DNA from 4 places in the Shewanella algidipiscicola genome. Region 2 is predicted to be linked to each of the others. Evidence: predicted binding sites of a transcription regulator. Region 2 holds the regulator's gene; each other region holds the start of a gene.
What was found. The regulator sigma-54, encoded in region 2, starts transcription at its own class of promoters, with help from an activator protein. The targets are predictions, from matches to a motif close to GTTGGCACGNNNNTNGNNT.

Region 1: the regulator sigma-54 is predicted to act here: its motif matches at 2,318-2,336, upstream of DN599_RS16020 (DUF3192 domain-containing protein).
Region 3: the regulator sigma-54 is predicted to act here: its motif matches at 1,556-1,574, upstream of flgB (flagellar basal body rod protein FlgB).
Region 4: the regulator sigma-54 is predicted to act here: its motif matches at 4,760-4,778, upstream of flgF (flagellar basal-body rod protein FlgF).

The regions. Positions count from the first base shown of each region.
Region 1 covers NZ_OXJV01000019.1:158,541-164,442, forward strand. The annotation lists gene queF (NADPH-dependent 7-cyano-7-deazaguanine reductase QueF) at 1-296, opposite strand, end outside; gene syd (SecY-interacting protein) at 357-1,019, shown strand; gene DN599_RS16010 (Zn-ribbon-containing protein) at 1,119-1,892, opposite strand; gene DN599_RS16015 (hypothetical protein) at 1,892-2,227, opposite strand; gene DN599_RS16020 (DUF3192 domain-containing protein) at 2,343-2,747, shown strand; gene DN599_RS16025 (DUF2789 domain-containing protein) at 2,895-3,125, opposite strand; gene DN599_RS16030 (GNAT family N-acetyltransferase) at 3,342-3,995, shown strand; gene DN599_RS16035 (Mpo1-like protein) at 4,000-4,251, shown strand; gene DN599_RS16040 (DUF3301 domain-containing protein) at 5,725-5,902, opposite strand, start outside.
Region 2 covers NZ_OXJV01000001.1:182,922-188,823, reverse strand. The annotation lists gene lptB (LPS export ABC transporter ATP-binding protein) at 1-405, shown strand, start outside; gene DN599_RS00840 (RNA polymerase factor sigma-54) at 536-2,020, shown strand; gene hpf (ribosome hibernation promoting factor) at 2,051-2,338, shown strand; gene ptsN (PTS IIA-like nitrogen regulatory protein PtsN) at 2,341-2,784, shown strand; gene rapZ (RNase adapter RapZ) at 2,781-3,635, shown strand; gene DN599_RS00820 (HPr family phosphocarrier protein) at 3,622-3,897, shown strand; gene mgtE (magnesium transporter) at 4,004-5,371, shown strand; gene DN599_RS00810 (FG-GAP repeat domain-containing protein) at 5,446-5,902, opposite strand, start outside.
Region 3 covers NZ_OXJV01000001.1:951,962-957,863, forward strand. The annotation lists gene flgD (flagellar hook assembly protein FlgD) at 1-629, opposite strand, end outside; gene flgC (flagellar basal body rod protein FlgC) at 703-1,122, opposite strand; gene flgB (flagellar basal body rod protein FlgB) at 1,125-1,523, opposite strand; gene DN599_RS04325 (CheR family methyltransferase) at 1,670-2,503, opposite strand; gene DN599_RS04330 (chemotaxis protein CheV) at 2,650-3,570, opposite strand; gene flgA (flagellar basal body P-ring formation chaperone FlgA) at 3,770-4,477, shown strand; gene flgM (flagellar biosynthesis anti-sigma factor FlgM) at 4,598-4,921, shown strand; gene DN599_RS04345 (flagella synthesis protein FlgN) at 4,928-5,353, shown strand; gene DN599_RS04350 (LPP20 family lipoprotein) at 5,679-5,902, opposite strand, start outside.
Region 4 covers NZ_OXJV01000001.1:945,544-951,445, forward strand. The annotation lists gene flgK (flagellar hook-associated protein FlgK) at 1-335, opposite strand, end outside; gene flgJ (flagellar assembly peptidoglycan hydrolase FlgJ) at 376-1,362, opposite strand; gene DN599_RS04285 (flagellar basal body P-ring protein FlgI) at 1,380-2,471, opposite strand; gene flgH (flagellar basal body L-ring protein FlgH) at 2,483-3,160, opposite strand; gene flgG (flagellar basal-body rod protein FlgG) at 3,170-3,958, opposite strand; gene flgF (flagellar basal-body rod protein FlgF) at 3,969-4,712, opposite strand; gene flgE (flagellar hook protein FlgE) at 4,904-5,902, opposite strand, start outside.

The sequences.
Region 1 (5,902 bases), on a different contig from region 2:
TACAGCTTGAACGACTTAGATTCGATTAAATTGGCGCTATTCACATCTAGGCTGAACTCGGCAATGGCAACCATAGGTTTACCTTTGGCATTGAGCCATGAAAGTTCATAACCTGTCCAAATATCGGCCCCATGAAATGGCAATTGATCGCTTAAACCAATGGCATCACGATTAAGTTTGCGCGGCACGCCCTGTAATAAGCTGGCATCGTACTGTGCTTGATAGCCCGTCGATTTGCCTAAGGTTAATTCAGCAAGGGCGGGAGCATCACTGTATGGGTCATGAACTGGTGTCATCGAGTGGATTTCCATGTCAAAATAGCCATACATTATACTCACATTTTGGACTGCTGCTAAGTGTCTTCTTTACCTGCTTTAGATAATTTTTTTGACGTTTACCACCAAAGTTATATTGAAAAGCTAGCTGAACCGCCTAGATATTACCCTCAAGGGGAGGATTCTGAGTGTATTTTAAGCGAAGATAAAGCCGATGTATTGAAGCGTCCTGAGGTTGCTGTGCGTTGGCAGGCTGTTGAGCGGCAATCACCCGCAGGCTTTAATAATATTGAACATGCCTTAGAGCTGGGACTGCATCACAGCATCAATGCCTTTTATGGGGCTTACTATGCGGCGCCGTTAATGTTTGACTCTGCCTGGGGGCAGGGTGAGCTACTGCAGGTGTGGAATCATCAAGATTTTGAATATTTACAGCAAAACTTGATTGGCCATTTGATGATGAAGCAAAAACTTAAGCAGAGCCCAACTTGGTTTATTGGCGTGCTTAATGAAGGCGATCAGATGTTGGTGGTCGATAATAATGATGGCAGTGTCTGGCTAGAGATCCCTGGACAGGTGCCACATCAACAGTTAGCCGAGAGTTTAAATGAGTTTATCGACGCGTTATCTCCCAGAGTATGCCCGCCGGTTAAGCATGTCGAAGAGTCTCTGCCCGAGCTTGAGCATCCCGGTATATGGCAGCGGATTAAAACCATGTGGGCTAACCTCAGAGGTAAAAGCTAAAGGTTTACGTTGCTGGCTAACAGTACAACTGAGTCAATCTGGCTCATCAATGTATGCCCCGTTGATGAGCCTGTTGGAGGGAGTTCACTCAATTAATAGTTAAAGGTGATCCCATGAGATGTTAGAGACAATGCGGCAGTCATCACACCGAAAGTGGAACATATCTAGTAAGGGCTCATCGAGTAACCAGTCTTGATTGCCACAGCGCGGGCATGGCCGTTGTTGCTCAGACGCTAAACTTTCGCCCCCAACGCGATATAAGTAATAGTAGGTTGGGATGTGTGTTAGGTACTCGACGCGGCCGCGCAGATCCCAACCTCGTCTAAACAGGTCGCTGCCACTCGAGGTTAACTCTTCAAGTGCTGCAAATTCGGCTTTGGTGGCCGCAGCCATCTGCAGTTCATCACAGGCTTGCCATTCGGTTTGCCATTTAATGATCCGCTTATGATCGCCATTAAAGGTGGCTGGGATCTGGTATAGCGGAATAGGTTGCAGGGTATCACCGTTGCGAAGTGGGGAGCACATATGCACGTAACTGGTGTAAATTAGCTGCCAACTCGGTGTCTCTGTACTGGTCACTTCTGAATTGATATCTTGGCCGATATATTTTTCGCGAGGGTGCAACAGTTTTGCTTCGGTCAGCTTGCCTAGGGCGTGCTCGACCCATGGGCTGTTATAGCGTTTTGCTAGGCTGCTTTTTTCTGGCATCAGCAGACGTACGCGAAACTCCCCGTCATTAAATGCCACGGCAAATTCGCGCCCAAGGACTTGGCCGTTAGCACGGTAAGCTTCGAGAAGCCCATTGATAGCCTGTTCTGCCGCGGTGATGGTGGTGTTATCGAAGCATTCAAATCTTAATTCCACGACGTGCATTAATGGTGATCTCGCTGTGTTAATTTGGCTTCGAGGGCGGAGATCCTATTGATTAACTCCTGTTGCTGTTGTGTTAAGGCATGTACTTGTTGTTGCAATTGGGCTAAGGCGGTCTCGGCACCGGTGGACTGCTCTAGCACGACGGGCAGGCGATAGCTTGCATCAAGCGCCGCCACTTCTTCCTTAGATAACGCCTTAAAGCGCTGTATGCCTTGTATGAACACCGGCATAGGCAGTGAATTTCCCAGCTTAGATTTTATCAGTGCTAGGCTTGGAGTCTTGCCAGAATCGACAATCGCTTTCGCCACTGCAAGGACTTGTTCGATCGGAGTCATGATGAGTGAAATTCCTTACTTTTTAGCAATTTTTGTATTCATCTAAATAGTCGAATAAATAAAAGTCATTACTATTCAAATGGATAGCGCTATGGCATGTACTTTGCTGTAAACAATGCTGATTATAATAGATAAACAGGGAGTTAAAGTGAAAACAAAATTACTGAGTTTGATTATTTTGACAGCATCAACCATTGGAATGTCAGGTTGTGTGATCAATATTGGTGACGAAGACGCCAGCTGGGATAAGGGTCAGAGTTGGCAAGTCACACAAGCTAAAAATAGGGCTAATTTGTCGAAGTTAACCATTGGGATGGATAGAGAGCAGGTGATCACTCTCATGGGCACGGCTGATTTCAATGAGGCGTATATTAAACAAGATCGAGAGGTTACCGTACTTTATTATCGTACCCAGCGCACCAAAGAAGATGGCACCACGACTAAAGAAGAATGTACGCCGATTGTCTTAGCCAATAACCAAGTGATTGGTTGGGGTAATGCGGCCTATGATAACCTCTAAGCTAAGCGTGGCTGCTCAGTTAAAGGATTAATTATCTTGAGCTCGCTATGTTATATGGTGCAATGATAAAGGCCATGACGGCGATTAGATACTTGGCTCGTTAATGCGATATCGAGCCAAGCTTTTTCTCCTCTTTAATCTGCAAGTTTATGCTCTTAACTGGGCGTCTAATTGATCGATCACCTCTGTCCACTGCGCATCTTCTTCGAGAGATTCTTTAATAAAATGGCGTTGAGATTGATTCCAAAAGTCGGCGTTTGCAATATGGGTATTGTCTGCCATTTTGTGTTGCGCAATAAAGTCTGCTATCGCCTGATCGCTATTAGGTAACCCTAACTGTGCAAATAAACTATTGAGATTGGGTGTGGTGATATCCATTTTTTGCCCCTTGTAAACAAAATAAGTCACTGCTATTGAGTATGGATCAAAATGATTAAGTTACTAACATAGGACAAGTAGTCAACGCTTTGTGTAGAGAAAGGTTTAATTAATCACTATAGGAAAATCACTATGAAGCCATTAAATATTAGGGTTTGCTCGAATTAACAATTTTGTTACATTAAGTGTATTGATCGCAAATGTGGACATTCAGTCATGAACAATAAAGCTTCTGAGCCGGCCCATAATGACTATAAGAAGGCTGTATATTTAACCGCTGAAGATCTGCGTATAGCGGCCTCTATTTTGTACAACGCCTACCATGATGACGCTTTCTTTATTGCGGCACTGCACCAAGGTAATAAAGCCCAATATGAACAAAAATTACGCGGAGCAATTCGTGAAGAACTTCATAGTTTATGGCAAGAAGAGCAAGCTTTAATTGGTCTGTTTGATGACCAAAGGTTGATTGGATTAGCCTGTATTGTAACCCAGCAAGTTCCGTTGGGAGAGGCACGTTATTGGCATTGGCGATTAAAAATGTTGATCAGTACTGGTTGGCATTCGACCCAAGCATTAATGAACAAAGAAGCTTCAATATTAGAACTGCTACCTAGTACTCATTGTGGTATTTTGCAATTTATTGCATTGACGCCAATAGAGCAAAATAAAGGCTTAGGAGCCCGCCTAATACAGGCTGTGGTGAGTTGGTGTGATGAACAACCAGAGCTTGATGGTATTGGCGTATTTGTGACTGAAGATAAGCATGCTCATCTATTTGCCAAACTCGGATTCGCAGCCATAGAGAGTCTGATCATTGATGATGTAGAGGGCGAGTTATTATTTTATCGCAGCGCAGAAAGTGAATAAACCTATGCGCCGTTTTAGCGATTTTTACTCGTTTTATGTATCACAACATCAGCATCCTATGTGTCGTGCACTGCACTATGTTGGCAGTAGTTTGGTATTACTATTCATTGCCTTAGCAATCTCATTGGGTAACGTTTGCTTGTTATTACTGCTCCCTATTGTGGGCTATGCTCCAGCTTGGCTAGGGCACTATGTTTTTGAGCATAATAGTCCCGTCATGTTTACTCACCCAATATACAGTTTTTTGGCTGATTAGCTGATGTTTACGCAGTGGGTAATAGGGTTATTCTGGTTTAAGCCAAATCAGCGGGAGTAGTGGCTTTAGCTGTTGCTATGAGTGAAACATCTTGTTCAATTCATTTGGCGGTTAATGGCGGATAGCACCTGATCTCTCATGCATATGTAAGAGATCTCTCACAATGATGTGCGTTATTCACTTTTAAATTGAGTGTTTCATTACTGTTATTTAGTTTGTTTCATTATAAAACAATATCTTACTGTTTTTGTTTGTGGGTAGGATTTAGCCTAGGAATTATGATTGTTTTGCTCATAGTCCATTCTTCGACAGTTATGATTATACTCTTATTACTTTATGGATTTTACTTAAGTCATACTTTAAGACACTTCAGGATGAAGTACTTGGAATAAAGTATTGGAAAGAGTCAGGATTGACTCTAGTGACATTGGATGTTGCCACAAGGAATAACGACTTAAGTCTTTGGTACAAGGATTGTCTTGCAGGACGCATAAATATTCAAGGGAATGGGTGCCTCAGTTAATGGAATAACTGATCTAAGGAGAGACAACTAGGACGTTAAAGGACTGGTTGGAGTCAGCAGGACGCTGTAGCATTAAGGATGAAGCAGGGAGCATTTTGATAGCAGGAAGGCTAACAAAAGTATATTAGGCGCACTTTTTAGTGCGCCTTTTTCTTTTTAGGTAAAATAGCATAATCAGTTGAGCTTACGATTGAGCTATAGTCATGGTTAGGTGTTTCACTGCGTGGTTAACAAGCATTAATTATCCTCTTTTTATAACAGCCTGTATCTACTCATTACCTTGTAAGCTATCTCTCACAAGCACGTAGGATAAAAGGTGTTTGTTAATGTAGTAAAGTCTGCGCTAGATCACTTTTATCCTTTTTAAACAATATTTTGTTTGGCTTGCAACCTATACAGAACATAGTAAATCTCCAGACGGAATTATTCATATCCCATTAAATGATCGTCGATGTTTTACAATTAATCGTGTTCAGGGATGAAGGCTAATGGACAATGAGTCAAGATGATTCAGTGCTATCAGGATCGATAGCACACAGGAGTGACAAGGATGTAGCGCTCAGGATGAGTGCTAGCAGACTAAGGAAAGCCGAATACTCATGGATGAACACGTTCTGTCTAGGATGGCAGTAAACACGGAATGTATTGCAAGGAAGCACAAGGACGACATAGGACATGCTTAAGGAGTAAGCAAACTTGGTAAAAGGATGACCAAGTAAAGGGACAGTACGTCAAGTACACGGACGAAAGGGATACAAGGAAGAGGCAAGGAGCAATTCGAACCCATGGATGGTGCAGGGAGCACAGGCATAGCAGGATAGCTTAGCGAAAGACAGAAGGCGCGACTCTTTATTGAGCCGCGCTTTTTCTTTGAGGACTTGTCACATATCGCTTAAATTGAGTTTAGCTTTGTTTTAATTTTCTTTTGGCGTTGTTTTACAGGCATAGTGTTATTTACAGCCATTGGGTTTACAGCCACCACGACTGCCGCAACCGCCGCCAATAGAGCCACTGGCTTGTGGCGCATCTAGCCACTCGGGTTCTGGGAATATTGGCCACTGAATTTTTTGTATCTTTTTGCCATGCATCCAGATAGTTGCTTGATATTGATTGAGGCCGTCAGTACTA
Region 2 (5,902 bases):
GAGCTCAATAACGATGCGCGCGAAGAGGAGTTGGAGCATCTGCTAGAAGAGTTTCATATCACCCACATCCGCGATAGTCAGGGGATGGCACTGTCAGGGGGTGAACGTCGACGCGTCGAAATCGCCCGAGCATTAGCCGCCAACCCTAAGTTTATTTTGCTCGACGAACCCTTCGCTGGGGTCGATCCCATTTCAGTTATCGACATCAAAAAAATTATTGAGCAGTTGAAAAACCGTGGCCTTGGGGTATTGATCACCGACCACAACGTACGGGAAACATTGGATGTGTGTGAGAAAGCCTATATTGTCAGCCACGGCAACTTGATTGCCGAGGGAACACCCGCAGAGATCTTAGATAACCAACAAGTTCGAGCGGTGTACTTAGGGGAACAATTCAAGCTATAGTTAACGTTATTAGCGCTCAAGGTAAAGGCGAAACCGTTTTTACCTTAGTAAGTAGATCATTCGCCTTAGCGGTTTAATACCGGAGGCAGCTTTCTCACTTTAGAATTAGAAACAAGGGAATAGCAGTACGATGAAAGCGTCACTTCAGCTCAAAATGGGTCAGCATTTAACCATGACGCCCCAGTTGCAACAAGCTATCCGCTTGTTACAACTGTCGTCATTGGAGCTGCAGCAAGAGATCCAGCAAGCACTAGAGTCTAACCCTCTACTCGAGTTAGACGAGGAGCAAGAAGGCGCCAATATCGACTCAGAACAAGAGCGTAATGACAACTTCGACACCGATTACAATGAGCAACGGCAAGTCGACTCTAGTGAAGACAATTCGAGCTTAGAAACCTCCGATGCGCTCAACCAAGACTCTATGCCCGATGAGCTGCCCGTCGACACTACATGGGATGAGGTCTATACCGCATCACCTAACTCCAGCTCTGGTGCGATGCGCGACGATGACATGCCATTTCAAGGGGAAACCAGCGAAGGCCTGTATGAGCACCTCGAATGGCAAAAAAACCTCACCCCCTTCTCTGACAACGACCTCGCTATCGCCACCGCCATCATTGACGCCATAGACGAGCGAGGTTACTTGACGCAGACTTGCGACGATATTCTTGAAGCCATGGGCGATCCTGAAATCGAGCTCGATGAAATTGAAGCGGTATTAAAGCGGATACAACATTTCGATCCTATCGGGATCGCTGCCAGAGACCTCAGCGAATGCCTGATGATCCAACTGGCCCAATACAGCTCCGACACCCCGCATATCGACAATGCCAGGCTCTTGATCCGTGATTACTTAGATCTGATTGCCGGGCGAGATTTTCGCCTATTGATGCGTAAGACCAAACTGAAAGAAGATGAACTACGCGAGGCCATAGCGCTGATTCAAACTCTTAATCCACGCCCAGGGCTGGCCATTACCGCCAGTCGTGATGAATACGTGATCCCCGATGTCACAGTTAGCAAGAAAAAAGGTCGCTGGGTAGTCGAGCTTAATCCCGATAGTATGCCTAAGATTAATGTAAACCAACATTATGCCTCAATGGCACGCAGCACCAAAAACCAAGCCGATGGCCAGTTTATTCGTGGTCACCTGCAAGAAGCTAAATGGTTTCTAAAAAGTTTAGAGAGCCGCAACGATACCTTACTCAAGGTCACCAACTGCATTGTCGATTTCCAGCAAGGGTTTTTCGAGTTTGGTGAAGAAGCGATGAAACCTATGGTGCTTAATGATATTGCCGAAGCGGTCGAAATGCATGAATCTACCATCTCGCGGGTCACCACCCAAAAGTATATGCACACGCCAAGAGGGATTTTTGAGCTAAAATACTTTTTCTCCAGCCATGTTGGGACCGACGATGGTGGCGAATGCTCTTCTACTGCGATCCGCGCTTTTATTAAGAAGCTAGTCGCCGCAGAAAATCAAAAGAAACCCTTAAGTGACAGTAAAATGGCACAACTGTTAGCCGAGCAAGGTATTCAAGTCGCTAGACGCACGATAGCAAAATATCGTGAGGCGATGTTTATACCGCCGTCAAATCAACGTAAAAGCTTATAATCAACAACTGGAAACCGGAGGAATCACTTTATGCAAATAAATCTGACTGGGCACCACATTGAGATCACCCAATCTCTGCGCAACTATGTTGAAGAAAAGTTTACAAAGCTTGAACGGCATTTCGATCAGATCAATAATGTCCACGTGATATTAAATGTCGAAAAATTGATGCAAAAAGTTGAAGCAAAGTTACATCTTAGTGGTGGAGAAATATTTGCAACATCAGAGCACGCGGATATGTATGCCGCGATAGATTCCCTGATCGATAAATTAGATCGTCAGGTCATTAAACATAAAGAGAAGCTAACAAAACATTAACGATGGAACTTAGTACCATCCTGCGGCCGGAGTGCACAACCTGCGCCACTCCGGGCAGTAAGAAAAAGGTACTGGAACTTATCAGCGACTTGGCCGCTGTCCAGTACCCCACCCTTTCCTCTCAAGAGATTTTTGAAAGCCTTTTGGCGAGAGAGAAAATGGGCAGCACAGGTATAGGCAATGGTATCGCGATCCCTCACGGACGGCTGACGAATATTGAGAAACCCGTCGCCGTATTGATTAAATGTGCGGAGCCAATTGCATTCGATGCAATTGATAATCAGCCGGTCGATATCCTCTTTGCATTACTGGTTCCCGCAGAGCAATGCGAGCAACACCTTAGCACTCTCGCCGCGATGGCAGAGAAATTAAGTGATAAAGCTATCATCAAACAGCTAAGAAAAACCCACGACGAAGCAGAACTGTATCAGGTGATCACCCAATGAAATTGGTAATGGTATCTGGGCGCTCAGGCTCAGGAAAATCGGTAGTCCTTAGGGTACTGGAAGATCTGGGCTATTACTGTGTCGACAATCTGCCACTGCAGATGATGGACTCGCTGCTCAGTCAGCTTAAAGGTAGAAATGAACTTGTTGCGATTAGCGTCGATGTGCGCAACATGCCCAGCGAAGATATCCAGCTTGAAAAGCAGCTAGCGAATCTTCCTAAAGATACCGAATTACTGAGTTTCTTTCTAAACTCTTCTGACGATGTATTGCTCAAACGCTACAGTGAAACCCGTAGGTTGCATCCACTATCACGCTCAAAAGTCTCCCTTAAAGAGGCGATACAGCTTGAAGGCAAAATACTCGAGCCTATCTCCAAGATGGTCGATCACTACATAGATACTTCGACGCTTAACATCTATGATTTAAGCGATAAAGTACGCGAGATCTTACTGGGCACCGTGGACAAGGAGTTAGTGATTAATTTTGAGTCGTTTGGTTTTAAATATGGCATGCCAAGTGAAGCTGACTTTATGTTTGACGTGCGTTTTCTGCCCAACCCTCACTGGGAATCAGAGTTACGCCCGCTGACAGGTCTCGACCAACCAGTACAACAGTTTTTAAGCCAACAGCCGCTAGTGAACAAGTTTATTTGGCAGATAGAGAATCTGCTCGAAACTTGGCTACCGCACCTTGAGCGCAATAACCGTAGCTACTTAACTATCGCCATTGGGTGTACTGGTGGTCAACATCGTTCCGTGTATGTGACCGATCAACTGGCCAAACTGTTTAATAAAGGTAAGCATAAGGTCCAGGCGCGCCACAGAGAACTGCAGCATGAGCAAGCTTGAGCGTCAACTAACCATCTGCAACAAACTGGGACTGCATGCGCGTGCCGCTACCAAACTGGCGGTATTAGCCGCTCAGTTTGATGCCCAGGTCACCTTAATTCAGGGGGATAAGCAAGCCTCTGCCGCCAGTGTGTTGGGGCTATTAATGTTAGAAACCGGCTTTGGTAAAACCATTACCGTCACCAGTGAAGGCCAAGATGCGCAAGCGGCACTCGATGCCATTAGCGCACTGATTGACGCAAAATTCGAAGAAGCCGTATAATCGCCCCGCCTCGAGCCTAAACGGCTCATATCATTCTATAATTATCCCGAGTTCAGGTTACTTAGCCAATAACCTATGTTGTCGCGCTATTTTTCAAGGGGAAGCCATGCCGATCGAAGTGTTAGATAATGAAACTACAGATCAACGTTTACAGCAGCTAACGCAAGCCCTAAGCAGTGGCATGTTTGTCCATGTACGCAGTATGCTGCACGACATGGCGGCCTCAGATATCGCCTTTATTTTAGAGTCTTCTCCACCGCGTGCGCGACAAGTATTATGGCAACTTATCGATCAAGCCCATACGGGTGAGATTCTCGATGAACTCAGTGAAGAGCTCAAAGATCAATTTATTAGCCAGATGAGTCCTGAGCGCGTAGCTAAAGCCGCCGAAAATATGGATACCGACGATCTGGCCTACATACTGCGCAGTCTGCCAGACAGCGTATTCAATCAAGTACTGCAGTCGATGCGCAGCCAAGATAGGGCGCGAGTCGAACAGGCACTGTCATACCCAGAAGACACCGCCGGCAGCCTGATGAACACAGATACGGTCACCCTAAGGCCAGATGTGAATGTCGACGTGATCCTGCGTTACCTACGTATTCGTGGTGAACTCCCCGAAGCCACCGACACCCTATATGTGGTCGACAAACACGACAGTCTACTCGGTGGCGTAGCGATCGCCGATCTACTCACCTGCGATCCGAATGCATCGGTGCGCGACATCATGAACCAAGATCTTGAAGGGATCCCCGTGGGTATGCACGACAGTGAAGTCGCGCAGCTATTTGAACGCCATGACTGGGTATCGGCACCTGTGGTCGATGAAAAAACCAATAAACTGCTTGGGCGGATCACCATAGATGACGTTGTCGATGTGATCCGTGAAGATGCTGAACACTCTATGATGGGGATGGCCGGGATGGATGATGAGACCGACACCTTCGGCCCGGTCCTTAAGAGTACCTTTCGGCGCTCACTCTGGCTGACGATTAATCTATTTGCCGCACTGTTGGCTGCGTCGGTTAGCAATATGTTTGAAGGCACAATCGAACAATTTGCCACCATTGCGGTATTAATGACCATAGTGCCCAGCATGGGCGGAGTGGCTGGTAACCAAACCTTAGCGCTGGTGATCCGTGGTATCGCGTTAGGACAGATAGGTCAAAGTAACTCACGTTGGTTAGTTGGCAAGGAGTTAGCCATCGGTTTTCTTAATGGTCTACTCTGGTCCATTTTGGTGTTTGCTGCCGTGTGGCTATGGAAAGGCGATGTCGCCCTAGGCGCCTTAATTGGCGGTGCCATGTTGATCAACATGACGGTTGCGGGGTTTGCCGGCGCCACAATCCCGCTACTGCTTAAAAAGTTTAATGTCGACCCCGCACTGGCGGGTGGCATGGTACTGACCACCGTCACCGACGTGATCGGCTTATTTGCATTTTTAGGCTTAGCCACACTCTACTTGTTGCATTAGCTTGTTAGGCACCGCTCGTTGTATCATGGCTTAAGCGGTGCCATTTAGCTTCTTCACCGAAAGTTCAACCATGGCTACTGCGCCATGATAACCATAAACTGCTGCTGCAATGCCTGACGGTCTTCACGGCCATATTTAATAATAAGCTCATCTTTACCGTCATGATTGAGATCGCTCACGGTGAGCATTTCACCATCACGGGGTAGCTGTAGCTTGAGTGTTTCATCGTTACGATTAAACAGGCTGTCACTCGGCTCCCCTAAATGCACTGTGAGCGCCTGCTCGCCACCAGAGAGCAAGAGATCTTGATAACCATCGCCGTCGATATCAGCAAAAGTCACCACAGGTTGCCCCGTTTGTCCCGAGGTTAAACTAAAGCTTAGCTCCACCTCTTTGGTGATATTGGCTTTACTGGCAAAGCGGCTACTGGCGTCACTTTTAAATAAGTGTACATCTTGGTCAATACTCCCCGACACCAGCGCGCCGATGATCTGCGACACACCAATATCGAAACCCGATACCAGCACTTCA
Region 3 (5,902 bases), 770 kb from region 2:
GACACGCTGGTCACATGTGCGTAAGTCGATACCGCAAGGTCTTCACTTTTACCATCCACTCTGCCAGACGCCTTTATCGAGTAATTACCACTGGCCACCGGCTCGCCATCTTTATCAAGGCCATCCCAGCTAACATCAATATTGCCGCCTGCGCTGCCATCGACGGTAAAGGTTTTGATCAACTGACCTTTTTCATCTTCTATGCGCACGGTAATGTCATCGATAGCCTCTGGCGTACTGACGATCCCTTTTAGGTGCGGATCTTCAGCAGAAATATGGCCAGTATCTGACGGAATCAGTACTTTCTGCCCAACCAAGCCCGAGGCTTGGAGTGCCTGACTCGAAGTCATCACAGCGTTGAGGTTGACAATCTCCTCATTGAGTTTACCGATCCCATCGACGGTCGAAAATGAAGCCATCTGCGCAATCATCTGGTCATTATCTACAGGCTTAAATGGATCTTGCATCGACAATTGTTGGCTCAATAAAGAGAAAAAATCATCTTGAGTCAGCTCTTGGTTATTTGCCTCAGGAATCGTGGATTCCTCAGGCAAACGAATACTGTCTAGAAACGGATTTCCCGTAGATTCGGTGACGGCACTCGATCTGCTGTTTGATTGCGGCGTGATCTGCCCACTTTGCTTATCGCTGCTAAGGGGTGACTGGCTGCTTAACGGGTTAATGAGGCTCACTAATTACCTCCTAAGATTTGCCGATTCGTAAAGTCTGTTGCAGCATAGACTTGGCCGCTTCAGCAACTTGTACGTTCATTTGGTAAGAGCGCGATGCAGAGATCATGTTAGCCATCTCCTCCATCACATTCACATTGGGTTTGTAAATAAAACCATCGGCATCTGCCAACGGGTGATCAGGAGAGTATTCTTTCTGCAGCGGCTTATCACTTTCGACAATGCCCGCCACTTTAACCGACTGTGAGGTTTGCTGTTGATGACTGGCTTTGGCCATTTCCGCTTCAAATACAGGATGACGAGCACGGTAAGTCTGGTCGATGCTACTGGAAACCGAGTCGGCATTGGCAATGTTACTTGCCGTGGTATTGAGGCGGATCGATTGCGCCGACATACCTGATCCAGAAACATCAAAGATATTAAATAAGCTCATCATTAATTTCCTTTAAGTGCTTTTTTCAATCCAGCAAACTTACTGTCAAGAAACCCTAACGACATCTGATACTCTAAGGCATTTTGCATAAACTCAGACTGCTCTTGCTGAATATCGACAGTATTGCCATCACCAGTATCGGGCTGATTGGGCACGCGATAACTTACATGTTGTTGGCTTAAGGCCGCTAAATCGAAATGACGCTCATCACTGCGACTCATGGCTAACCCCCCTTGCCGACTGCGAGCGGCTTGCAATGCCTTATCGAAATCGAGATCTTTGGCTTTATAATGAGGAGTATCGGCATTGGCAATATTAGATGAGATAACCTGCGCACGCGTTGAACGCACACCCAAGGTGAATTGATGCACACCTAATGCTTTATCAAAACTAATCGCCATAAAATTGCCTCCTCATACAGATACCAACAACAAAGCAATTGTTATGCCAAACAAGAGAGAAAGAGAAGGAAGTGGTTAATAAAAAAACATAAAGATAAAAAATGCCAGCTTATTGCTGGCATTTTAGTTAAATCAGGCGGTAAAGACTAACCACGTTTTTGATAATAGATGCCAGGATTACAGCGCACCATCTCAAACTCTTCAGTTAATCCGGCAATCGACTCCGAAGCGCCAAGAAATAAGATCCCTTTGGGGTTCAAAGCGGCAGCAAATTGCCGCAATATTTTGGCCTTTGCCTCAGGCGCAAAGTAGATGAGTACATTGCGACAAAATATAATGTCAAACTTACCCAGTAAGGTATAACTTTCAAGCAAATTATGGGCTCTGAAATTAACTAAACGCTTTACATTGTCTTTGACAACCATAGAGCCTGGTATGGTCGGAGCAAAAAACTGCCGCTTACGCTCATCAGATAAGCCCCTTGCCAGCGCCAAGTTATCATATTGCGCCGCTTTACACCTGTCTAACATAGATGGTGATAAATCGGTGGCCAATATCGATGCGCCACCCGGTAATGCCCCTGGTTTACGCTGTTGATATTCTAAAATCGTCATAGCTAACGAATAAGGCTCTTGCCCTGATGAGCACGCCGCCGACCATATTTTAAGTGGACGCCCCAAACGAGTGTACTCAGGCAACAAGTTATTTGCGAGCAACTCGAACGGATAACGATCCCTAAACCATAAGGTTTCATTAGTGGTCATCGCATCGATAACCTCAGCCCTTAACTGCCGCTCCGTCGGCTTCATCGAATGTTTGACCACCTCTGATAATGACGGAAGGTTATATTTCCCCATTAATGGTGCCAAGCGACTACGAACTAAATACTGCTTATTTTCACCCAGCACGATCCCGCTGTGTTGTTCCAGAAATAATCTAAATTGGTTGTACTCAGCTTCTGCAAGTGATTTATTCGGCACCTAGATATCCCAATCTCAAAAAATAAAACAGGCTACAACATACACTACTATAGCAAGTATTAAACAGCCAAGCGTTATACATTAGCGAACCTACTGAGACAAGCATAAACTACTCAAAGTTAGGAGCTTGTATGACGACGCTCAATTTACAAACTAAGGTGCTTATTCACCGCGGCCGCCAGTTCATCTGGATTAAACTTAGCGATAAAATCATTGGCGCCCACTTTTTCGACCATGGCCTGATTGAATACACCACTGAGTGAAGTATGAAGCACCACCTTAATATCTTTAAGCTTAGGGTTATCCCTAATCTCTGCAGTTAAGGTGTAGCCATCCATCTCTGGCATCTCAATATCAGAAATAATTAATGGGAGCTCATGAGCCACATTATCCATATTTTCCGCCATCGCCTCTAATTGGTTGAGAGCATCACGGCCATCTTTAGCGGTATCGATTTGCAGGTTTAATGACTCAAGCGCCCTAATTATTTGCTTTCGTGCAACCGTTGAATCATCAATCACCATAATATGATAGTGGCGGTCTCTATCTATGGTTAACTTATCATCCATTTCTTGGCTTATCTGCGTCTTAACGGGTGAGATCTCATCGAGGATTTTCTCCACATCAAGGATCTCAACCAGCTCACCTTCAATCTCGGTGACGGCAGTTAAGTAAGAATACCGCCCCGCACCTTGCGGTGGTGGCATGATGGCTTCCCAGTTCATATTGATGATGCGCTCAACAGATTTAACTAAGAACCCCTGTACGCTGCGATTATATTCAGAAATGATAATAAAACACTCGTCGGTGTTTTCAATCGGGCGACCACCCGTCGCTGCGCTTAAATCAATCACAGAGATCGTCTTGCCACGAATATGAGCGACACCTCTAACCACTGGATTTAGCTTTGGTAACGCGGTTAATGGAGGGCACTGTAGCACCTCTTTAACTTTAAACACGTTAATACCAAATCGTTGCCGACCGTTTAATTTGAACAGGAGAAGCTCTAAGCGGTTTTGCCCCACGAGTTGAGTGCGTTTATTTACTGAATCAAGAATACTCGACATAATGCCTTTGCCTTGTGAAAGCTTCCCCACCCATAGTTACTATAAGTATAGGCATGCTAATTGCTTTAATAAATTTGAATGATAACCAGGCCCAAACTCGTCAAATTTATGACACTAATTTCTATGAAAAAAATGTCTAAAGGTACGGGCCACAACGAAGTATAGGTGCAATCTGGCCGTTCAAGCTAGTCTAATCATTATGAAAGTAAATACTGTGTACTTTTTCATCGCTTTACTCTTCTCTTGCCCAAGTTTCGGTGCAGATGAGCCAAGTGTACCCTCTTTATCGACGATATCACGATTAGCTATAGCGGCAATTGAAAATAAAATTGAAGCCCCAAGTGATGCAAGGGTCAATATTACGCCGCAAAGCTTAGACACCAGAGTCAGCCCACCTGCTTGCAGTTCAGCGCTAAGCGTTGAGGTCGCCAGCGATCGCGCAATAGGCCGTAATAACACAGTTAAAGTCAGTTGCGAAACCCCAGAGCTACAATACCCTTGGCAAATTTACATATCGGTAAGAGTCGACATTCTTTACCCTGTGGTTGTGGCCACACAAACCTTGGGGCCAGGCGAGCTAATTGACGCGGAGCAGGTGACGCTCGCCTATGTCGAGCAGAGTAATTTACGTGGCCAACAATTTGATGATCCCGCACAGGTCACAGGTACCCGAGTAAAACGTAGAATTGCCGCCAATCAAACCCTGTTTAGCAGTAACCTTTGCTTTGTATGCAAAGGCGACATGGTGTCTATTTTTGCCCGCACGGCCAATTTTGAGATAAAAACTATCGGTGAGGCCTTACGTGATGGTAACTTAGGCGATAGAATTCAGGTTAGAAACAGTAACTCACAGAAAATGGTAGATGCAAACGTTATCGGGGTCGGCGCGGTTGAGGTTAGGATGTAGTACCACATGACCCACTCGATGGGCATTTTTTATTGATCACCAGCAAATTCTCCTAAAGCTTTAACAGTGAACGCCGATATACAGTTATGTTGATCTCACTAAGTAACGTTGGAACCTATTATGGCTATAGATATAAAGCATATAAATACAAGCACTAACAATCGAGTCGCCACGCCGACAACCGATAAGTCATCGGCAAAAAACCAGGCCGTATCGCCCGAAACCACTATGGCTAAAACCGTAAAAAGTGACTCGGTATCGATAACGCCTCAGGCGCAGCAACTGCAAAGTGCCCAAGCCAAATTGAACAGCTTACCTGAAATCGACACTAAAAAAGTCGAACAGATCAAAGCGGCCATTGCTGAAGGTCGCTACAAAATTGATGCCGACAAACTGGCCAGTAATATTGCGCAGTTTGAAAATGAACTAAAGGATCTTAATTAAGCTGTTATGAACTCAATAATCGACATCATCGCTAATCAACATACGTTATTAAACGACTTAAAACGCCTTATCGAAGCGGAGAAAGTGGCGCTTATCGCACAAAGTGCCGATGAGTTGCTAAACCTAGCGACAGATAAAGCTAAGTTGTTAGATGAGATCAAAGCAGTCGATGTACGATTATCAGAGCACCCTGACAGCGGAAAACTCAGTAGCGATGCTAAGCTACAAAAATTAGTCGAAATTACCAAACAAGTGTTAGCCCAATGTAAGACGCTTAACGCGCAAAATGCGACATTAATCGAACACAGCATGGCCAGTATCAATCGCTTTTCTCAAGCCTTGCAAGCCAGTCGAAACGCATCCAGCCTTACCTACGATGGTAAAGGTAAAACCTCAACAATTTCGACCTTAGGCAATAACCTTAAAGCGTAGACGGATTCTTGTTACGCTAATATTACAGCAGACACTCATTGTGGCATCAGGTTCGACAATGAGTGTCTATAGCGTTCTACCCAATTCTTAATATCTCTGACGACTGTGTCCATAGCACTACCTCATCCTATCTGTTGCTTGGCTCTTTTGATGCACTATAGCGCTCTATTTGATTAACGACAGCACTCTATAATGCTGAGTTATATCAGCGCCTATCTCACCAGTTTCATGCGTTTCCTATGCAGGAACCGCTGACAACAGACACAAAAAAAGCCTCTGAAATAGAGGCTTTAATAATGGAGTCCTGTTGCAGAGGAAGCTCTATTTAAAAATAAGTCACTTGCTTCACTTTTTGCGGACGATGTTGCTGTTGGTACAAAGCCCACACTTGAGAAAAATCAAGTTCCAGCTCAGTCACATAGTGTTCACCCACAGGGTAACTCTTAACCACTCTGGCACCACGAATGACCCCGGTCACCGACGCTTGAATATTATCATCAGACAACATCCAATCCCTAACTTGGCTCGAGGCCGACAACTGCTGGCCGT
Region 4 (5,902 bases), 760 kb from region 2:
TTTAGGCCTTGCGGCACCGATTTGCCGATCTGCGAAAACAGTTGGTCGAGCTCACCCATTTTGACATGCGTGGTCTGCGCCTGACTCACCGCCGTTTGCCCAATACGCAGTTCGCGCGCGGCGTAATCGTTATAAATACGCTTAACGTCGCTCACATAGGTACCCGCACCAAAAACGTTATTGCCTAAACGCTGCGAGTCGAGGCTCGACTGCTCAGCCACTTGACGGTGGTAGCCTTGAGTGTTGGCATTAGCGATGTTATTACTGGTTATCGCCAACTGTGACTGCGATGCCAGCACGCCCGTACGAGCAATGTTAAGTAAGTCCAATGACATTAAAGAATCCCTCCTACTGCGCGGGCAATGGTAATTTGACTCATGGTGTTACTCCCGATATGGCTGAACCCAGCCCTTTGGTTACCGATTGCATCACCTTGATCACTTTGTCAGCGTAATGTGGATCGGTTGCATAACCGGCATCTTGCAGGGCTTGTACAAACGCAGCAGGATCGGCCGCCTTATCCATGGCCGCTTGATAACGTGGCCCTTCAGATATAAATGACACAAAATCATCGAAACTCTGCTTTATGCCGTCATATACGCGAAAATCGGCCCGTTGTTTAACCGCAACACCTTGTTCAAACTCCAAGGTACTCACGCCTGCTTTATCGCCTTGCCAGCGCTTGTCGGCCTTAATATTAAATAGGTTATGACTGGGCTCACCCTGTGCGGTGCGCACCATTTTTTGTCCCCAACCAGTCTCGAGTGCCGACTGGGCAATGAGTACCTCTGGCGTGGTGCCAAGGGATTGTGCTGCCGCTTTAGCATGGGGATATAGCGTACTAACAAACTCATCACGGCTACTGAAGCCATTTATGGGCGCCGCCGATGGCAACACTTTGCCGCTGACAACCTCGTCGAGTGCCTCGGGTAAAGAGGGAGTTTGAGTCGCTGAAACCTTAGATTGGCTTACATGCTGTGCCGTCATATTGACGCTAGATGAAATAGGCTGCTGCATGCCGCCACGTAATACTGACGCTGGGGTATAAGCACTGGCCGTAGGATCGAGCTGCTGCACCATCAAGTCGGCTAGGCCTAACATGCCTTTGTCGGAGAGGTTAACCGACATCTGCTGATCGTGCATCTGCTCGTAAAACTTAGTGTATTGGCTGTTCATCGGGCTGTCGGATTCAAACACTGCATTGGCGTCGCGCATGCTCTGCATCAGCATTTGCACGAAGATCCCCTCAAACTGCTGCGCCACTTCCTTCAGAGCTGACTTATCATCTTTTTGTGCTTTGGCACGCAGGGAGTCTAGCCCCCCGATGTCCATAAAGTGCGATGAATGTGACAGCTTTTCCATAGTCAACCCGACAAAAATTAGATGATGATAAGCTCTCCATGCAAAGCGCCTGCCACTTTTAACGCTTCGAGAATTGCCAGTACATCCGATGGCGCCGCGCCAACCAAGTTAACCGCCCTAACGAGTTCGTCGAGGGTGGTACCTGGGTTAAACAAAAACATACGGTTATCTTCTTCAGACACATCGATAGTGCTGTTACTGGTGACGACAGTTTCGCCACCCGCTAAGGGGTTGGGCTGTGACACTTGGGTCGCCTCAGCAATAGTGACCGTCAAACCACCGTGGGTGACTGCGGCAGGCAACAAACGCACGTCTGCTCCTACAACTATGGTGCCGGTGCGAGAATTAACGATAACCTTGGCCGACTCAGATGCGGGCTCAACGTTGATATTTTCCAGCGTGGCTAAAAATGACACCCTTTGTGACACATCACGCGGTGCACTCACTTGTACCGAAGCGGCATCAAGCGCTCGGGCCATGCCTGGACCAAGTAAGCCATTGATGGCATCGGCTAAACGCTTAGCCGTTGAGAAATCGGCACGGCGTAAGTTAAAGGTCAGATGATCGCCTGTTGAAAATGGGGTCGCCACCGTGCGTTCAACAATCGCGCCATTGGGAATACGCCCAACGGTTGGGGTATTTTGGATCACTTTTGAGCCATCGAGTCCTTCGGCACTAAAGCCACTGACGACCATGCTGCCCTGAGCGATGGCGTAAACATTACCATCGACTCCTTTTAGAAAGGTTTGTATTAGGGTGCCGCCGCGTAGGCTTTTAGCTTCACCTAAGCTCGATACCGTAACATCTAAGGTTTGCCCCGGCTTAATAAAGGGCGGCATATTAGCGTGCACGGCAACCACCGCGACGTTTTTAATCTTGGGTCTAAAGTTATCCGGTAGATTAATGCCGAAATTTTTCAGCATGGTTTTAAATGTCTGCTCGGTATAACGGGTCTTTTCACCGGTACCGGGCAAACCGACCACGAGACCATAACCAATGAGTTGGTTATCTCTCACCCCTTGCACATTGGCAATGTCTTTTATGCGCTGGGCAAAGCTTATTGAAGAAAACAGGGTCAGAGCACAAAGTAAAATAATTCTAACTTTCATGATATTACTTCCTAAAAAGGCCACCAATCACTCATGAAAAACTTCCCTAACCAACCCACTTTTTGTGCATCGGCAAAGGTGCCTGTCCCACTGTATTGAATACGCGCATTAGCAACGCGCTGCGAGTCAATCGTGTTGTCGGGACGAATATCTTGCGAACGTACAATGCCGGTCACTCGCACAAATTCATCGCCGTTATTAATGGTGATCCATTTCTCACCGCGGATCACCAAGTTGCCATTATTGAGCACCTGCATCACATTGGCCGAGATACTGCCTGACAGGCTGTTGCTCTGATCGGCGTCTGACTCTCGCTTAGTGTTAAAGCTGTCTTTATAGCGTAAATCGATAGGTACGCCCTTGATGGTGACATTACCACCACCCGCATAAATGGGGTCGAGACTAAGATCTGAGCCTTTTTTAATCTCATTATTAGCGCTCTTGGACGCTTGGGTCGACTCTTGCAAAATCACCGTGATGATGTCGCCCACTTTTAATGCTTTGATATCGGAATACAATCCCGATGCCTGACTGTCTTGATACATAGACCCTGTTGCTGCCACCTTGGTTGGTGGGGCTTCTGGGTAAACAGGCGCATAATAGGGGTCGTCAGCAATCGGCTTATTATTGCTAGTTGAGCTACACCCCGCTAAGGCGATGGCAGCCACCAATATGAGATACTTAGTCATATTAAGCCTCTACAAATTCTGGTTAACGTAAGACAACATCTGATCGACGGCTGAGATCACTTTGGAGTTCATCTCATAAATTCGCTGACTCTCAATTAAGTTAACCAGCTCTTCGGTAACATTGACGTTAGAGGTTTCCAATGCACCTTGACGAATCGCGCCCATGCCATCTAAAGAGGCCGTTCCTTGAATCGGTGCACCGCTCGCGCCAGTTTCGGTGTAGAGGTTTTGCCCCATAGGATCTAACCCACTTGGATTAATAAAATCGGACATGGCTAACTGGCCCACCACTTGGTTTTCGGCCGCACCCGGGGTTTTTACCGAGACCTCCCCTTCTGCCGACACTGTGATACTGGTGGCGTCATCTGGAATGGTGATCGCCGGCTGCAACACATAACCTGAGCCTGGGGTAACGATTTGACCAGTATCATCTAGGGTGAACTGGCCATTACGCGTATAGGCCGCGGTGCCATCTGGCATCTGCACTTCAAAAAAGCCGGGGCCTTCAATCATTAAATCGAGTGAGTTATCCGTGGTTAGCATGTTGCCTTGGGTGAACATCTTTTGCGTCGCCACCACTTTGGTACCCGCACCGATATTCAGGCCATTGGGCAATTTGGTGTTAGAGGCACTGATGCCACCAGCTTGGTTAACTGTTTGATAAAGCAAGTCTTCAAATACGGCGCGGCTTTTCTTGTAGCCAATGGTGCTCGCATTAGCCACGTTGTTAGAGATAACCGAAATATCGGTTTGTTGAGCATCTAAGCCTGTTTTACTGATCCATAACGCGGGATGCATAATCTATCTCCTAACTAATGCGCATTAATGTCGAAGAGGCTTGATCCATCTCTTCGGCCGTTTTCATCATCTTGACCTGCATCTCAAACTGACGCTGCAAATCGATTAACGACACCATTTCATCGACAGCATTCACATTACTGCCCTCAACGGCGCCACTCTCTACAAACACCTGCGCATTGGCAGGTGCGATTTCGCCAGAGATTTGACGGAACAAGCCATCTTCTCCACGCATTAAATTTTGGTTACCTGGGTTAACGAGCTTGATCCGCCCAACCTCTTCAATCACTTCCGCTGTCGCCCCTAAAGGGCGCACCGAAATAATGCCATCTTGGGCGATTTCGACTTTTTCGATAGGCAGCGGCAATACGATAGGGCCGGCATCCCCCATAATGGGATTACCACGGTCGTTTCGCAGCAACCCAGTGTTATCTATGCTTAAACTGCCAGAGCGAGTATAGGCTTCGCCACCGTCAGCCCCCTGTACGGCAATCCAACCATCGCCTTTTACGGCAACATCCAGATCACGGCCAGTGGTTTTTAACGGTCCGCTGGCAAAGTTAGCCGATGGGCTTTCTGTCATCGAAAACACCCGTGTCGGCAAGCCCTCACCAAAGGCCTGCATGGATCGAGCTTGCTCTAAGTCTGACTTAAAACCATCGGTATTAGCATTAGCAAGGTTGTTCGCACGTACCGCCAGCGAATGCATATTCTGCTTGGCGCCACTCATGGCGACATAAAGTAATTTATCCACTTGCTGCTCCGTCAATGTTTCAACTAAAACTGTCGTATTACAGTATCAAGCAATCATCGTGCCAACGGATAGTATCAATGGGAGTGGAAGATCAATGGGATGCGAAGGTAAATAATGTGGGAAGAGGAGAACTTCAGCTAAAAGCGGCAGTGCGTTGCCGTGGCGGCAACACACTTAACCCGAGTCAATGATTAACGGATCTGAAGTACCGTTTGTTGCAACGTATTATTAATCTCTAAGGTACGAGAGTTAGCCTGGAAGTTACGTTGTGCAGAGATTAAATCAACCAATTCAGTGGTCAAATCAACGTTGGATTGTTCCAGTGCTGACGAGCGAATACCACCAAACGTACCACTATTGGCCTCACCAGCTAACGCTGGACCAGAATCTAAACTGGCTTTCCACGACGTATTACCCACCTGAGTTAAGCCTTGCTCATTTGAAAAACGTGCCAATGCCACGCGGGCTAACGCAACCGTAGAGCCGTTACTGTAACTGGCATTGATCAGCCCATCGGCACCCACTTCAACATTGGTTAAACGGCCAACTGTGGTGCCATCTTGGCTCAGCTCTGTCACCTCAAAAGCCGATGAATATTGCGTTGGATTATTAAAGTTGACTGTCAAGGTTTGCGTGCCGTCAGTACCAGGGCCTAATACATTAGCCCCGCCAACACCGAGTTCTTCGGTCTGTATCACTGCAGGATCGCTGCCGGTATAAGTACCTGTGTCATTAAAGGACAATACCGAACCTTTCCAACCGCTGGCATTTTCTGCGTTACCCGTAGCATCGGCAGTACCATCACCTGTAGTATCACGCCCATAAGTCGCTACAGGGCCAGCAATATCGACCTGTTTACCATCGACGGCATAAAACGCCACCCAATTACTCTCACCATTGTGCGCCGCTTCGGGTGGGCGGACAAAGTAAGTCGTCAAAATTTGTGGCTCACCTAATGAGTCATATATGGTTACCGATGTCGATCGATTAAATGTCTCAGGCTTAGTCGGGTCAAAATTAGCAGGATCGAGCGTCTCTTCAGCGGCATTAAGGTTCATCTGAATACCCACATCATTAGTTTTCTGTGGCTGACCTGCCGTATCGGGAATTTTCACTGGCTTGGTGGTGGTTAAACTCACCGATGTTGAGTTACCGCCTTTATCGACTGGAAATGTCTGCAAGAAGTTACC